DNA from 4 places in the Salmonella sp. HY31 genome. Region 2 is predicted to be linked to each of the others. Evidence: predicted binding sites of a transcription regulator. Region 2 holds the regulator's gene; each other region holds the start of a gene.
What was found. The regulator PurR, encoded in region 2, represses purine synthesis genes. The targets are predictions, from matches to a motif close to CANGCAAACGTTTGCNTG.

Region 1 (4,218 bases), 720 kb from region 2:
GTTATGCATTTCCAGGTTTTCCATTTCGTTCTGGAACAGCACCGCTTTGGCGTCGTCATTACGTAATGAATCCAGGAAGTCGAGGTATTGCTGGTCTACGTCTTTGGTGACATATACCCCGTTAAATACCGAACATTCAAACTGCTGGATATCCGGATTTTCCGCGCGTACGGCTTCGATCAGATCGTTCAGATCCTGGAAGATAAGCCCGTCTGCGCCGATGATCTGACGAATCTCATCCACCTCGCGGCCATGCGCGATCAGCTCATTGGCCGTCGGCATATCAATGCCATAAACGTTGGGGAAACGAATTTCCGGCGCGGCAGACGCCAGGTACACCTTCTTCGCGCCTGCTTCCCGGGCCATTTCGATGATCTGCTCTGATGTGGTGCCACGCACGATGGAATCATCCACCAGCAGGACGTTCTTATCGCGGAATTCCGCGCGATTAGCATTGAGCTTACGGCGCACGGATTTACGGCGTAGCTGTTGGCCCGGCATGATAAAGGTACGTCCCACGTAACGATTTTTGACAAATCCCTGGCGGTACGGCTTGCCGAGAATACGGGCAATTTCCAGGGCGATATCGCAGGAGGTTTCCGGGATAGGGATCACGACGTCGATGTCCAGATCTTCCCATTCACGAGCGATTTTTTCGCCAAGTTTGGTGCCCATATTCACACGAGCGCTGTAGACGGAGATCTTGTCGATAAAGGAGTCCGGGCGAGCAAAATAAACGTACTCAAACAGACAGGGGTTACTGACCGGGTTATCCGCGCACTGGCGCGTGAACAGTTGCCCCTTTTCGGTAATATAGATAGCTTCGCCCGGCGCGACATCGCGCAGGAATTCAAAGCCCAGCGTATCCAGCGCCACGCTTTCAGAAGCGACCATATACTCCGTACGACCATCGCCAACGTCACGCTTGCCCAGCACTAACGGGCGAATGCCGTGCGGATCGCGAAAAGCCACCATGCCGTGGCCGATAATCATCACCACGCAGGCATAGGCGCCGCGGATTTGACGGTTAGTCGCGGCAATCGCGGCAAAAATATTGTCGGCTTCCAGCGGATAGTGACGGAAGTTGTCGAGCTCGCTGGCGAAAATATTGAGCAGGATTTCGGAATCGGAGGTGGTGTTGATATGACGGCGCTTTTCTTCAAACAGCTTTTTACGTAGCTCGTGCGCATTAGTCAGATTGCCATTATGGGCCAACGTGATGCCATACGGCGAGTTGACGTAAAAAGGTTGCGCTTCGGAAGCGCTGGAGCTGCCTGCGGTAGGGTAACGCACATGGCCGATCCCCATGTTGCCCTGCAAACGCTGCATGTGGCGAGCTTCAAAAATATCGTTCACCAGCCCGTTTGCCTTACGCAAGCGGAAGCAGTTATTCGCATCAATGGTGATGATGCCGGCAGCATCCTGACCACGATGCTGGAGCACTGTTAACGCGTCATAAATCGACTGGTTGACCGGCATAACACCGGCGATACCGACAATACCGCACATACGTCATTTTCCTCGTTAAGCCACATCTCAGAACCTATTACGTCCTGGGCAAGAAACTCGACGAGCTTTGCAGATAGTCAAAGAACCATCTGATGATGAAGCTGAACTGCGGGATGAGCTGCGATTTGCTCCAGTCTTCGCTTTTCGACAAGCCGGTAAAGGTATCGAGGAAGAACAGAATGGCGGCGACAATCAGCGCGCCTCGCAATGCGCCGAAACAGATCCCCAACACCCGGTCAGTCCCCGACAGGCCGGTCTTTTCTACTAGCTGACCTATCACAAAATTCACGATAGCGCCGACGATAAGCGTCGCGATAAACAGTACCGCGATAGCAATCCCATTACGAACCAGTTCGTCTTCAAAGCCCGTAAACCAGACAGACAGGTAAGTGTAGTAGTGACTGGCGACAAAGAAAGCACAACCCCACGTCACCAGCGATAACGCTTCACGAACAAAGCCGCGGATCAGGCTAACCAGACAGGAAAAAGCAATCACCGCGATAATGGCGTAATCAATCCAGACCATAGATGTCCCACGATTTTACGCCCTGTCGTCCTGTTCGGGGCGCATTCTAACAGAAAAAGAAAACGTTTGCGTAGGGATTTCCTTCCCGCGCGTAAATAAAAATGGCGCTGAAAAAATATTCAACGCCATCACACTTTTTATCTCTTCGGGCACGACCAGAAGAGCCGCCATCGGCCTGATAAGCGCAGGGCATCAGGTTCATTCCTTCTGCCGGATGACGGCGTAAACGCCTTATCCGGCCTACAGAACTTCAGGCATTACCGGATGAATCATCGTAGGCCTTAACGCTGCACGCCATCAGGCAAAACGCGGCTTAGTTCGGGCTATACCCCATCACCACGCCGCTTAACCCGGAAATCTGCTTGAGCTCGCCAAGCGATCCTTTCATCTTATCTTTCGATGCATCCGGCCCGACGAGAATACGGGTTATTTTACCCTGTACCGGCGTTGAGGGGGAAGTATAAACCCGGAACCCGGCGGAACGAAGCTTGCCGACTATCTCGTTGACTTTATCCGCATTTTTCAGCGCGCCCAACTGTACGACATAGGCTTTGCCGGTCGGCGCAGGTTTATCGTCGGCGGCCGGTTTCGGCGCGGGCGTCGGCGTGGAAGCGGCGACAACCGGCTGTTGCGGTTTAGGCTTCGGCTTTTCAACCGACTTCGGTTTAGGCGTCTCCACCGGTATCGGATCAAGCTCGACATTGTTAGACGCCATGCGCGACGGGTCCAGCGACGGCGCTGCCGCATCTCCCGCCCGCACCTCTTCAGCCGCCCCTTCCGGCGGCTGTGTCGGCAGCGCCTGCGTTGCGGCAGGCATCATATCCGGCTCATCACGGTCGCCAGGCTTCGGTACCAGTGGAATCGCAGCAAATTCATCCTGATAATGCTTTTTCTGTCCGTCCAGCAGACCGGGAAGCACAATAACCCCCAGCGCGACTAACACAATCGTGCCGACTAAACGATTCTGAAACTTACTCGCCACCGATTCTCCCCGCGTCTATCACTTGCATAACATGTGCGACGGTGTGGAATGATCCGCACACCAGCACGGTATCTTCTGGCTGCGCCGCGTCGATGGCGGCCTGCCATGCCTGCGCGACGCTATCATAGACATTCCCTTTCCCCAGATGTTCCAGAAGTTGTTCCGCCGTCGCGCCGCGCGGCCCCTCTAACGGAGCACAATACCAGTCGTCAACCACGCTTTTCAACCAGGCTAACGTTCCGGCGATATCTTTATCATGCAGCATACCAATCACCGCAAGCACACGCCCGCGTTTCGGCAACGTTTTCAGACGACCCGTCAGGTATTCCGCCGCGTGGGGATTATGGGCGACATCAAAGATAACGCGTGGCGACTCACTCACAATTTGAAAACGTCCCGGCAAGGTAGCCTGTGCAATACCGTCGCGAATCGCCTGTTCGTCAATGTTCAACCCGCTGGCGCGCAGCGCGGCCAGAGCGGTGGCGGCATTCGGCTGGGGAACCTGCGGCAACGGCAATCCGGCAAGCGTGCCGTCGCCATCGGTAAACGCCCAGTGGGTCGCTGTCGCCTCATAACACCAGTCAACGCCGCGACGCCGCAGCAGCGCGTCGGTCTCCTGCGCAACATCCGCGATGGTTGCCGGCATTTCCGGTTCGCCGACAATAGCGGGTTTTTCCGCACGAAAAATCCCGGCCTTCTCGCGGCCGATACTTTCGCGATCCGGCCCCAGCCAGTCAGTGTGGTCAAGCGCGATGCTGGTAATTACCGCCACATCGGCATCCACAATGTTCGTGGCGTCCAGGCGCCCGCCCAGCCCCACCTCCAGGATCACCACGTCAAGGTTAGCCTGTTTAAACAGCCACAATGCCGACAACGTACCATATTCAAAATAGGTCAATGAAATATCGCCGCGCGCCGCTTCTATTTCCGCAAAGGACGCGGTATGCGCGGATTCCGCTAATTCTTTCCCCTGCACGCGCACGCGCTCGGTGTAACGTACCAGATGAGGCGAACTATAGACGCCCACACGATATCCCGCCGCTATTAACACTGACTCCAGCGTTCGACAGGTCGTACCTTTGCCGTTGGTTCCCGCAACGGTAAAAACGAATGGCGCAGGTTTGAGGATGTCCAGACGCGCTGCCACCTGGCTTACGCGTTCAAGGCCTAAATCGATACTCTTGCTGTGCAGGTTTTCCAG
Region 2 (4,218 bases):
GAGCCATGAAACCACCAGGCTTGCCAGGAAACATAACCCCAGTTGCAGCGTATTTTGCAGCGCCGCAGCACGCCCCGTGGCTTGAGGGAAAGGGCGTAACGCTTGCGCGACGACGATAGGGTAGATTGCGCCATTAGCAATCGCCATTACGCAGAACGGAATCAGGATCTCCACCAGTGAGGCATTATTCAGGAAGCCCGTTCCCCAGGTGGCGATAACGCTCAGCGCATACAGCCCTAACAGCCACGGAAGCAATTGGTAACCCTGCCATTTTTGTAGCGCCGCGCGGCAGCCATATCCGCCAATCAGAAAAGCGATGGTTTGAGGAACATAGCTCAGGCCAATCACTGCCGGGCTGTAACCCATCGCGCTGAGAATGAACGGGGAACCCGTTAACCACGCAAAAAAGCTGGCGGAACAGGCGGCATAAATCAGTACATTACCGCGATAGGTTTTAGAGCGTAGCAACGTCGCAAAAGTGAGTTTATCCTGTCCCTCGGCATGTGCTTTTACCGATGGTTTTAAGCGCAGCGCTGGCAACATCAGCAACAACGTAATCGCAAACAGCGTGGCGAAAATCGCCTGCCATGAGAAATGCGTCAGTATCCAGCTTCCCAGTAAGGGCGCAAGCGCCGGGGATAATCCTACCAGTGGCATGATAGTGGCGAAGATACGATTAATTTTTTGCGAAGGATAATAATCGGTCACCAGCGCTTGCCAGATTACCGTTGCCGCACAAACGCCGACGGCCTGCACAAAGCGTAGCGTCAGCAGTGCTGCCGCGCTTTCTACCCACAGCATCCCCAGACTTCCGAGCGCAAAGATGGATAACCCCAGCAGTAAAATCGGTTTACGGCCATAACGATCCGATAGCGGTCCCCAGAGTAGTTGTGCGACGGCAAAGCCAGCTAAAAACAGGCTGAGGCTGGCGCTGACAGCGGCAGCAGGCGTTTGTAAATCCGCCTGTATGGCGGCAAACGCGGGCAGGTACATGTCCGTAGCCAGAAACCCCAGCACGCTAAGACCGGCTAACCAGACTAAAAAACCTTTTCCAGGTTGCATATTTGTTTCTCTTTCTTATCAGACAGACATTGTCGCAGAGTGTAGGGAGTGAAATTACGGTTGTGAAACGTTAATATTTGTCCAGTGAATTCAAAATTTTTGTAGGCAAATTATGTGGTCGGAATACTCGCTTGAAGTGGTTGACGCCGTGGCGCGCAATGGCAGTTTTAGCGCGGCGGCGCAGGAACTGCACCGTGTGCCTTCGGCAGTCAGTTACACCGTTCGTCAGTTAGAGGAGTGGCTGGCCGTACCGCTTTTTGTACGACGTCACCGTGATGTTGAACTTACGCCTGCTGGCGTCTGGTTTTTAAAAGAAGGGCGTTCTGTTATCAAAAAAATGCAGATCACTCGTCAACAGTGTCAGCAAATTGCTAATGGCTGGCGCGGGCAGTTGGCTATTGCGGTGGATAATATCGTCAGACCAGAACGTACCCGGCAGATGATCGTCGATTTCTATCGCCATTTTGACGATGTGGAACTGCTGGTTTTTCAGGAGGTGTTTAACGGCGTCTGGGACGCGCTCTCCGACGGGCGAGTCGAACTGGCTATTGGGGCGACGCAGGCGATTCCGGTAGGGGGACGTTATGCTTTTCGGGATATGGGTACCCTGAGCTGGAGTTGCGTAGTGGCAAGCGATCACCCGCTGGCGGCGATGCCGGGACCGTTAAGCGATGATACCCTGCGCAACTGGCCGTCGCTGGTCAGAGAAGATACCTCGCGAACCTTACCGAAACGGATTACCTGGTTGCTGGATAACCAAAAAAGGGTTGTAGTACCGGACTGGGAGTCATCGGCAACCTGCCTGTCAGCAGGATTATGCGTGGGAATGGTGCCGACGCACTTTGCCCGACAGTGGATAGACAGCGGAAAATGGGTGGCGCTGACGTTAGAGAATCCGTTTCCCGATGCGGCCTGTTGCCTGACGTGGCAGCAAAACGAGGCCTCGCCCGCGCTGGCATGGCTGCTGGATTATTTGGGCGATAGCGAAACGTTGAATCGGGAGTGGTTGCGGGAGCCTGAAGAGGCTCCCGACAGCGGGGATTAACGTCGATAGTCGCGGAACGGGCCGTCAGCGACCGAGCGACGCTCAACCAGGCGTGGATGAACTTCAATAGACTGTGACTCTTCGCGCTTATTGACGATGCGATCCAATAGCATATTAAATGCGGTTTCGCCTAAAGAGTCTTTGGGCTGGTGAATCGTCGTCAGCGCCGGGGTAAAGAAGCGGGCGTTACGCACATTGTCATAACCGATCACCGAAACGTCCTGCGGTACGCGAAGCCCCATTTCGTCTGCCGCGCAAAGCGCGCCCATCGCCATAATATCGCCGCCGCAGAAAACGGCGGTAGGGCGATGTGACTGCGATAAGATTTGCTGCATCGCGTGGTAACCGGACTCCGGCTCGAAGTCGCCCTGAACAATCCAGTTGTCTGGCACGTTGATCAGCGCCTCCTCCATTGCCTTCATGAAGCCTGCCAGCCGACCCGCGCCGGTGTTGCGCTCCAGCGGACCGGGAATAACGCCGATATCCCGGTGACCGCGCTCAACCAGATAACGACCCGCCATATAGCCGCCTGCAAAGGCGTTATCAATCACCGTATCGGTAAAATCGGCCTTCGCTTCACCCCAGTCCATCACCACCATCGGAATATGGCGATACTCTTCCAGCATGGAAAGCAGAGGTTCCGGGTACTCAGAACACATCACCAGCAGGCCATCCACGCGCTTTTGCGCCATCATGGACAGGTAGGCGCGCTGTTTTTCCAGGTTATTCCAGGCGTTGCCCAAAATCAGCGTATAGCCTTTCTGAAAGCAGTTTTTTTCAACCGCCTCGATAATTTCTGCAAAATAGGCCGCTTCGCTGCTGGTCGCCAGTAAGCCTATCGATTTGGTATGGTTGACCTTCAGGCTACGCGCGACGGCGCTGGGAGAGTAGTGCAGCTCTTTAATCGCTGCCCAGACCGCGTTACGCGTTTCTTCAGCGACAAAACGCGTTTTGTTGATTACGTGTGATACAGTTGTAGTGGAAACGTTTGCTCGTTTCGCTACATCTTTAATTGTTGCCATTACATTTCACTCCAGACCCTCGCTAAGCTCCTGAGAAACGCCAGGTAAACGTTTGCCTACACACACCCTAATCGCAACGTCAGGGTTGCGGCATGCCGGAAAAACGACACGGAACGTCAGGAAGGGGTCAATGGCCGTTACGCTAATTCAGTAAGCCTGGAATTTTGTCTGATCTTGAGGAAAAGGGGAAGCGTTAAAAACAGTTATCAATATAAAACATGAGAGATTTTTGTGCGGGAATGTGCAAAAATGCGCTATATCACTTTTTGTGTGGGAATAAAAAGGAGAAAACTTGATGAGTACCGACCTGAAATTTTCGTTGATCACTACGCTTATTGTTCTGGGCTTGATTGTCGCAGGTGGATTAACGGCCGCTCTGCACTGATTCCCTCTCTTCTGAGGGAGGGCGTTTCCTCTATTCTATCCCTCTCTAAAACGCAGAAGGCGTACCTTCTGCGTGCTCAGACTTATGCGGCGAGATTTTTCGCGACAAATTCCCAGTTAACCAGCGCCCAAAAATGCTCCAGATAGTTTGGACGGGCGTTGCGGTAGTCGATGTAATACGCGTGTTCCCACACATCAACCGTCAGCAGCGGCGTCGCATCTGTGGTCAGCGGCGTACCGGCATTTGAGGTAGAGACGATAGCCAGTTTGCCATCAGCGCCTTTTACCAGCCATGTCCAGCCGGAACCAAAGTTTTTGATAGCGGCATCTGTGAACTGCGTTTTAAATTCCGCGAAGCTGCCAAAAGATGCCGCGATAGCATCAGCCAGTTTCCCGGTCGGTTCGCCGCCAGCATTTGGTGCCAGGCAGTTCCAGTAGAACGTATGGTTCCACACCTGAGCGGCGTTATTAAAGATGCCGCCTTCGGAAGCACGCACGATCTCTTCCAGCGATTTGCCTTCAAACGCCGTGCCTTTGATCAAATTATTAAGATTGGTCACGTAAGTCTGATGATGTTTGCCATAGTGATATTCCAGCGTCTCAGCAGAAATATGCGGCGCCAGAGCATCTTTGGCATACGGTAATGCAGGTAATTCGAACGACATTGCTTCTCTCCTTATTATTAATATTGCGCACGCACAATAA
Region 3 (4,218 bases), 890 kb from region 2:
CACCTGGTATCTTGACCGCCCGGACGTACTGGCGCGATTTACCACCAAAATTATTGCCGATAAAACCAAATATCCGTTCCTGCTCTCCAATGGCAATCGTGTTGCGCAGGGCGAGCTGGAGAATGGCCGTCATTGGGTACAGTGGCAAGATCCGTTCCCAAAACCGTGTTATCTGTTTGCGCTGGTGGCCGGTGATTTTGACGTTCTGCGCGATACCTTTACCACCCGTTCCGGACGTGAAGTCGCGCTGGAACTGTACGTTGACCGCGGCAATCTGGATCGCGCGCCGTGGGCGATGACCTCGCTGAAGAATTCCATGAAATGGGATGAAACGCGTTTTGGACTCGAATATGACCTCGACATCTATATGATTGTCGCGGTGGATTTCTTTAATATGGGCGCGATGGAGAATAAAGGTCTCAATATCTTTAACTCCAAATATGTGTTGGCGCGTACCGATACCGCGACGGATAAAGATTATCTCGATATTGAGCGCGTGATAGGCCATGAGTATTTCCACAACTGGACCGGCAACCGCGTCACCTGCCGCGACTGGTTCCAGTTGAGCCTGAAAGAGGGGTTAACCGTTTTCCGCGATCAGGAATTTAGCTCTGATTTGGGGTCACGTGCGGTGAACCGCATCAGTAACGTGCGTACCATGCGCGGTTTACAATTTGCGGAAGACGCCAGCCCGATGGCGCATCCTATCCGCCCGGATAAAGTTATCGAAATGAATAACTTCTACACCCTCACCGTTTATGAAAAGGGCGCGGAAGTCATTCGCATGATCCACACGTTGCTGGGTGAGGAAAATTTCCAGAAGGGGATGCAGCTCTATTTTGAGCGCCATGACGGCAGCGCCGCGACGTGTGATGACTTTGTACAGGCGATGGAAGATGCTTCTAATGTCGATCTGTCCCATTTCCGCCGCTGGTACAGTCAGTCCGGTACGCCGATTGTAACGGTAAAAGATGATTATAATCCGGAAACCGAGCAGTACACGTTGACCATCAGCCAGCGCACTCCGGCGACGGCGGATCAGGCAGAGAAGCAGCCGCTGCATATTCCATTCGCCATTGAACTGTACGATAACGAAGGCAACGTTATTCCGTTGCAAAAAGGCGGTCATCCTGTCAATGCTGTGCTGAACGTCACGCAGGCGGAGCAGACATTTACCTTTGATAATGTCTACTTCCAGCCTGTTCCGGCCTTGCTGTGCGAGTTTTCAGCGCCGGTGAAACTGGAATATAAATGGAGCGATCAGCAACTGACGTTCCTGATGCGCCATGCGCGCAACGATTTCTCCCGTTGGGATGCGGCGCAAAGCCTGCTGGCCACTTACATTAAACTGAATGTGGCGCGTCATCAGCAGGGGCAGCCGTTATCGGTTCCGGTGCATGTCGCTGATGCGTTCCGCGCGGTGCTGTTGGATGAGAAAATCGATCCGGCGTTGGCCGCAGAAATTTTAACGTTGCCTTCGGCCAATGAAATTGCGGAGCTGTTTGAGGTCATCGACCCGATCGCCATTGCGCAAGTTCGTGAAGCGCTAACGCGTACGCTGGTGGCAGAACTGGCGGATGAGTTCCTTGCTATCTATAACGCCAATCATCTGGATGAGTATCGTGTTGATCACGGCGATATTGGTAAGCGCACGCTGCGCAATGCTTGCCTGCGCTTCCTGGCGTTCGGCGAGACGGAGCTGGCTAATACGCTGGTCAGCAAACAGTATCGCGACGCCAATAACATGACCGATGCGCTGGCGGCCCTGTCTGCTGCGGTGGCGGCGCAGTTGCCGTGCCGCGATACGCTGATGCAGGAATATGACGATAAGTGGCATCAGGACGGCCTGGTGATGGATAAATGGTTTATCCTGCAATCCACAAGCCCGGCGGAAAATGTACTGGAAACTGTACGCGGCCTGCTCAAACACCGTTCTTTCAGCATGAGCAATCCGAACCGCATCCGTTCATTGATTGGCGCGTTTGCCGGCAGTAACCCGGCGGCGTTCCATGCGCAAGACGGTAGCGGATACCAGTTTCTGGTCGAGATGCTGACCGATCTGAATAGTCGTAACCCGCAGGTTGCATCTCGCCTCATTGAACCGCTGATTCGTCTGAAACGTTATGATGGTAAGCGACAGGAGAAAATGCGTGCGGCGCTGGAGCAGTTAAAAGGACTGGAGAATCTTTCCGGCGATCTGTACGAGAAGATAACTAAAGCGTTAACCTGATCATATCCGCTATAAAAATGTAAGACATACCCGGTAAGCGTTAGCGCTGCCGGGCATTTTTTTGCCGGATGATGACGCTCCCTGGCGAAGCGTGAAGTGGGGCTGAAGGAAAACGATTGCTATTTATTGCCGTAGGTCAATTCCCTTTTGCACGGTTATCGCCCATAATACGCCCCCGGTTTGCACACCGGGAATCCAGGAGAGTTCATGTACTACCCCTTCGTTCGTAAAGCCCTTTTCCAGCTCGATCCAGAGCGCGCTCATGAATTTACATTTCAACAATTACGCCGCATTACAGGTACGCCGCTGGAAGCACTGGTGCGCCAGAAAGTACCAACAAAGCCGGTCACCTGCATGGGACTTACCTTTAAGAATCCACTGGGGCTGGCTGCCGGTCTGGATAAAGACGGGGAGTGCATCGACGCGCTAGGCGCGATGGGGTTTGGTTCCCTGGAAATCGGCACCGTGACGCCGCGCCCACAGCCGGGTAACGATAAGCCGCGTCTTTTTCGTCTGGTGGATGCTGAAGGTCTGATCAATCGGATGGGATTTAATAATCTGGGCGTCGATAACCTTGTCGAGAATGTTAAAAAGGCCCATTTTGATGGTATTCTGGGAATTAACATCGGTAAAAATAAAGATACCCCTGTCGAAAATGGCAAAGATGACTACCTGATTTGTATGGAAAAAGTCTATGCTTATGCGGGTTATATCGCCATTAATATTTCTTCGCCGAATACGCCAGGGTTACGCACGCTCCAGTATGGCGATGCGCTGGATGATCTATTGAGCGCCATTAAAAATAAGCAAAACGATCTTCAGGCGATCCATCATAAATATGTGCCGGTGGCGGTAAAGATCGCGCCGGATCTTTGTGAAGAAGAATTGATCCAGGTTGCCGATAGCCTGCTTCGACATAATATTGATGGCGTGATTGCGACAAATACCACCCTCGATCGTTCTCTGGTACAAGGAATGAAAAATTGCCAGCAAACGGGGGGATTAAGTGGCCGGCCATTACAATTAAAAAGCACAGAAATTATTGGCCGTTTATCCCAGGAGTTAAAAGGACAATTACCTATTATCGGCGTCGGCGGCATTGACTCAGTTATCGCCGCGCGCGAGAAGATAGCGGCAGGAGCAACTCTGGTACAAATTTATTCCGGCTTTATTTTTAAAGGCCCGCCATTGATTAAAGAAATCGTAACGCATATCTAAACTTTACCCTTTATCAGACAACCAGGGCTTTATTTCCGGCGCTGGTTGTTTTATATTTCTCCACTGTTGCTTATTTAGACATTTTGGGCTTTTATTATTGGGGTAATAAACGAAGCGGCAAAAGGACAATGCTGTTACAAATTGCTTAAAAGCGGGAGAGAGGCCAATGCGAATTAAACCTGACGATAACTGGCGCTGGTATTATGATGAAGAGCACGATCGTATGATGCTCGATCTCGCCAATGGTATGCTTTTTCGCTCGCGCTTCTCTCGTAAGATGCTTACGCCGGACGCGTTTTGCCCGACCGGTTTTTGTGTGGATGATGCCGCGCTCTATTTTTCCTTTGAAGAAAAATGCCGGGATTTCGAATTAACCAAAGAGCAACGCGCGGAGCTGGTGTTGAATGCGCTGGTGGCGATTCGTTATCTCAAACCGCAGATGCCAAAAAGCTGGCATTTTGTGGCGCATGGCGAAATGTGGACTCCGGGAACGGGTGATGCCGCAAGCGTCTGGTTAAGCGATACGGCGGAGCAGGTTAATTTGCTGGTCGTTGAGCCGGGAGAAAATGCCGCGTTGTGCCTTCTGGCCCAGCCGGGCGTGGTGATAGCAGGCCGAACTATGCAGCTTGGCGATGCGATTAAAATTATGAACGACAGGCTGAAACCGCAGGTTCACTGTCACAGTTTCAGCCTTGAACAAGCGGTTTAATTTTCCAGTCGTAACGCGGTTTTAGGCACGCAGCTACAGCTCAGAATCGTACCATCGTCGC
Region 4 (4,218 bases), 880 kb from region 2:
CAGGCTGAGGGTCTTTTCCAAGTAGCGGATCGTCATACGCGGTGCCCGGCGCGGCCATAGAGCGTAACCCTTTGCCGTTAATACCTTTAGCCAGTAGCCCTTCGCCAATAATCCAGTCAGCCTGCCCGGCAGTTTGCTGGAGATGAAACTGTTTTACCAGTGAACCAAAAACGTCGGAAAGCGATTCATTCAGCGCGCCAGCTTGCTCAAAATAAATTAACCCGGCTTCTGTTTCTGTAACGCCGTGAGTCAACTCATGCGCGACGATATCAATCGCAATCGTAAAACGGTTAAATATTTCTCCATCGCCGTCGCCAAATACCATCTGCTGCCCATTCCAGAACGCGTTCTGGTAGTCGCGACCGTAGTGTACTGTACCGATCAGCGCCAGACCTTTATTATCCAGCGAGTCGCGATGATACTTTTGCCAGAAAAATTCGTGGGTAATGCCGAGATAATCATAAGCTTCATCAACGGCGATATCGCCGTTGGACGGTTGTCCCTCATGGCGAACCTGTAATCCAGGTAATTCCTGAGCTTGTCTGGCGTCGTAGATATCGCGTTCAAGCTGGCCTGGATGGGCGGGATGGGACACAGGTGATTTGACAGGATTATGCGCCATCAGAGTTTGCACATGCGTTAACGTCAGACGAGCGCATCGCTGTTGGGGCGCCGAGCCGTTCGCGATAATACGGCGCAAAATATAAGGTGGGATCACAGTGTGGCAAGAAACAGTATTCATACCGATCTCCTTATGGCGGACAATGCCGAAAAGAACATCAGTAGTATAGATTGTGAGCATCAAAGCATTATATGCTTTTATCCTAAACGGATCTTTTTTACAGGTTTGATGGCGGTCACTTCACTGGTCACCCAACCGTCTTTCAGGCGCGTGGTCATTATATCGCCCACGTTAAGCTGTTTCACTTTTTTCAGCACGTGACCGTCGGTTGCGGTTGAGACACTGTAGCCTCGCGCCATCGTCGCCAGCGGGCTAACGGCTTCCAGGTGCGTTACCGCATTACCGAAACGCTCGCGCTGTTCGCTTAACCGTGCGCGGAGGTTTTCCGCCAGACGATATTCCAGTTGCTGAACGCGCGACTGCGCACGGTGAATACGCGGTTGCGGGTTTTGTTGATTCAGACGCTGCGTTAGGCGCTGCTGCTGCTGGGCTGCGCGTTTTAGTTGGGCTTCAAGCGCGATGCTCATGCGTTGGCGTAGCCGTTCCAGAGCAGTCTGTTGACGCGCCAGTCGCAGTTGCGGATGCTGTTGTTGCAGACGGTGGTACAGTTGGGTAAACCGCCGCTGGCGGTTAGCCAGATAATAATCCATCGCCATTTCCAGCCGCTGGCGCGCGGTCTGTATCTGGCGCAGCAGCTCCTGCTGGTTACGGCTGACGATTTCCGCCGCTGCGGACGGCGTGGGCGCGCGCAGGTCGGCGACAAAATCGGCTATCGTGACGTCCGTTTCGTGGCCGACGGCGCTCACCACCGGAATGGTGCTGGCAAAAATTGCTCGTGCGACGCGCTCGTCGTTAAAGCTCCATAAATCTTCCAGCGACCCGCCGCCGCGCCCGACGATCAGCACGTCGCACTCTTTGCGGATGTTAGCAAGCTCAATGGCACGCACGATCTGCCCTGGCGCGTCGTCGCCCTGAACTGCTGTTGGGTAGATAATGACCGGCAACGACGGATCGCGGCGTTTCAGCACGTGAAGAATATCGTGCAGCGCCGCGCCGGTTTTCGAGGTGATAACCCCTACGCAGTGGGCTGGGGAGGGCAACGGTTGTTTATGTTGCTGATCGAACAACCCTTCAGCCTGCAATTTGGCTTTTAGCTGCTCATACTTCTGCTGCAAAAGCCCTTCGCCCGCGGGCTGCATACTTTCGGCGATAATCTGATAGTCGCCGCGCGGCTCGTACAGCGTAATATTGGCGCGTACCAGTACTTGCTGCCCGTGCTGCGGGCGGAACGTGACCCGACGATTGCTGTTACGGAACATCGCACAGCGTACCTGAGCGGTATCGTCTTTGAGCGTAAAGTACCAGTGACCCGAAGCAGGCTGCGTGAAATTAGAAATCTCGCCGCTGATCCATACCTGTCCCATCTCCTGTTCTAACAGCAGACGAACCGTCTGGTTGAGGCGGCTTACGGTAAAAATTGAGGAAGTCTGAGAGGATAACATGTGAGCGGGATCAAATTCTAAATCAGCAGGTTATTCAATCGATAGTAACCTGCTCACAGGGGATCGCAAGCACTATTTGCAAAAAAGTGTAGATGCAACCGATTACGTTCTGTATAATGCCGCGGCAATATTTATTAACCTCCCAGGTGAGATATTGCCCATGCTACGTATCGCTAAAGAAGCCCTGACGTTTGACGACGTCCTCCTTGTTCCCGCTCACTCTACCGTTCTGCCGAATACTGCCGATCTCAGCACGCAGTTGACGAAAACCATTCGTCTGAATATTCCTATGCTTTCTGCGGCGATGGACACCGTGACTGAAGCGCGCCTGGCAATTGCCCTGGCACAGGAGGGCGGCATCGGTTTTATCCACAAAAACATGTCTATTGAGCGCCAGGCGGAAGAAGTTCGCCGCGTGAAGAAACACGAGTCCGGCGTAGTGACCGACCCGCAGACCGTCCTGCCAACCACCACGTTGCATGAAGTGAAAGCCCTGACCGAGCGTAACGGCTTCGCGGGCTATCCGGTGGTGACTGAAGACAACGAGCTGGTAGGTATTATCACTGGCCGTGACGTGCGTTTCGTCACCGATCTGAACCAACCGGTCAGCGTTTATATGACGCCGAAAGAGCGTCTGGTGACCGTTCGCGAAGGCGAAGCCCGTGAAGTCGTACTGGCAAAAATGCACGAAAAACGCGTAGAAAAAGCGCTGGTCGTTGATGATAACTTCCATCTGCTTGGCATGATTACCGTAAAAGATTTCCAGAAAGCGGAACGTAAACCAAACTCCTGTAAAGATGAGCAGGGCCGTTTACGTGTCGGCGCCGCGGTCGGCGCAGGCGCGGGCAACGAAGAGCGCGTTGACGCGCTGGTGGCGGCAGGCGTTGACGTACTGCTGATCGACTCTTCTCACGGTCATTCAGAAGGTGTGTTGCAACGTATTCGTGAGACGCGCGCTAAATATCCGGATCTGCAAATCATCGGCGGCAACGTCGCGACGGGCGCAGGCGCTCGCGCGCTGGCGGAAGCGGGTTGCAGCGCGGTGAAAGTGGGTATCGGTCCGGGCTCTATCTGTACCACCCGTATCGTTACTGGTGTGGGCGTGCCGCAAATTACCGCGGTGTCCGACGCGGTGGAAGCGCTGGAAGGCACCGGGATTCCGGTTATCGCTGACGGCGGGATTCGCTTCTCCGGCGACATCGCTAAAGCCATCGCCGCTGGCGCGAGCGCCGTCATGGTCGGCTCTATGCTGGCCGGTACGGAAGAGTCTCCGGGCGAAATCGAACTCTACCAGGGCCGTTCTTACAAATCTTACCGCGGCATGGGCTCGCTGGGCGCGATGTCCAAAGGTTCCTCCGACCGTTACTTCCAGAGCGATAACGCTGCCGACAAACTGGTGCCGGAAGGTATCGAAGGCCGCGTAGCCTATAAAGGTCGCCTGAAAGAGATCATTCACCAGCAGATGGGCGGCCTGCGCTCCTGTATGGGGCTGACCGGTTGTGCTACCATCGACGAACTGCGTACTAAAGCGGAGTTTGTGCGTATCAGCGGTGCGGGTATCCAGGAAAGCCACGTTCACGACGTGACCATCACCAAAGAGTCCCCGAACTACCGTCTGGGCTCCTGATTTTCTTCGCCCGACCTTCGCGTCGGGCGATTTATTTAATCTGTTTCACTTGCCTCGGAATTAGCGTCAATGACAGACAATATTCATAAACATCGCATTCTCATCCTGGATTTCGGATCGCAATACACTCAGTTGGTCGCACGTCGCGTGCGTGAACTGGGCGTTTATTGCGAACTGTGGGCATGGGATGTAACTGAAGCACAAATCCGTGAGTTCAATCCAAGCGGCATTATCCTTTCCGGCGGCCCGGAAAGTACCACCGAAGAAAACAGCCCGCGCGCGCCGCAGTATGTCTTTGAAGCAGGCGTGCCGGTATTTGGCGTCTGCTACGGGATGCAGACCATGGCGATGCAGCTTGGCGGTCATGTAGAAGGTTCTAATGAACGTGAATTTGGTTACGCGCAGGT

Region 1: a site for PurR is predicted at 2,091-2,108, ahead of cvpA (colicin V production protein). Genes of this name have one in related genera too.
Region 3: a site for PurR is predicted at 2,336-2,353, ahead of pyrD (quinone-dependent dihydroorotate dehydrogenase). Genes of this name have one in related genera too.
Region 4: a site for PurR is predicted at 2,276-2,293, ahead of guaB (IMP dehydrogenase). Genes of this name have one in related genera too.

What each region holds. Positions count from the first base shown of each region.
Region 1 covers NZ_CP170479.1:1,401,578-1,405,795, reverse strand. Annotated here, with positions in the region: gene purF (amidophosphoribosyltransferase) at 1-1,509, opposite strand, end outside; gene cvpA (colicin V production protein) at 1,547-2,035, opposite strand; gene dedD (cell division protein DedD) at 2,349-3,017, opposite strand; gene folC (bifunctional tetrahydrofolate synthase/dihydrofolate synthase) at 3,007-4,218, opposite strand, start outside.
Region 2 covers NZ_CP170479.1:2,117,023-2,121,240, forward strand. Annotated here, with positions in the region: gene punC (purine nucleoside transporter PunC) at 1-1,062, opposite strand, end outside; gene punR (DNA-binding transcriptional activator PunR) at 1,175-2,107, shown strand; gene purR (HTH-type transcriptional repressor PurR) at 2,104-3,129, opposite strand; gene ACE15A_RS10015 (YnhF family membrane protein) at 3,425-3,514, shown strand; gene sodB (superoxide dismutase [Fe]) at 3,597-4,178, opposite strand.
Region 3 covers NZ_CP170479.1:3,010,175-3,014,392, reverse strand. Annotated here, with positions in the region: gene pepN (aminopeptidase N) at 1-2,230, shown strand, start outside; gene pyrD (quinone-dependent dihydroorotate dehydrogenase) at 2,438-3,448, shown strand; gene zapC (cell division protein ZapC) at 3,615-4,157, shown strand; gene ACE15A_RS14365 (YcbX family protein) at 4,154-4,218, opposite strand, start outside.
Region 4 covers NZ_CP170479.1:1,234,362-1,238,579, forward strand. Annotated here, with positions in the region: gene ACE15A_RS05705 (M4 family metallopeptidase) at 1-742, opposite strand, end outside; gene xseA (exodeoxyribonuclease VII large subunit) at 820-2,184, opposite strand; gene guaB (IMP dehydrogenase) at 2,345-3,811, shown strand; gene guaA (glutamine-hydrolyzing GMP synthase) at 3,881-4,218, shown strand, end outside.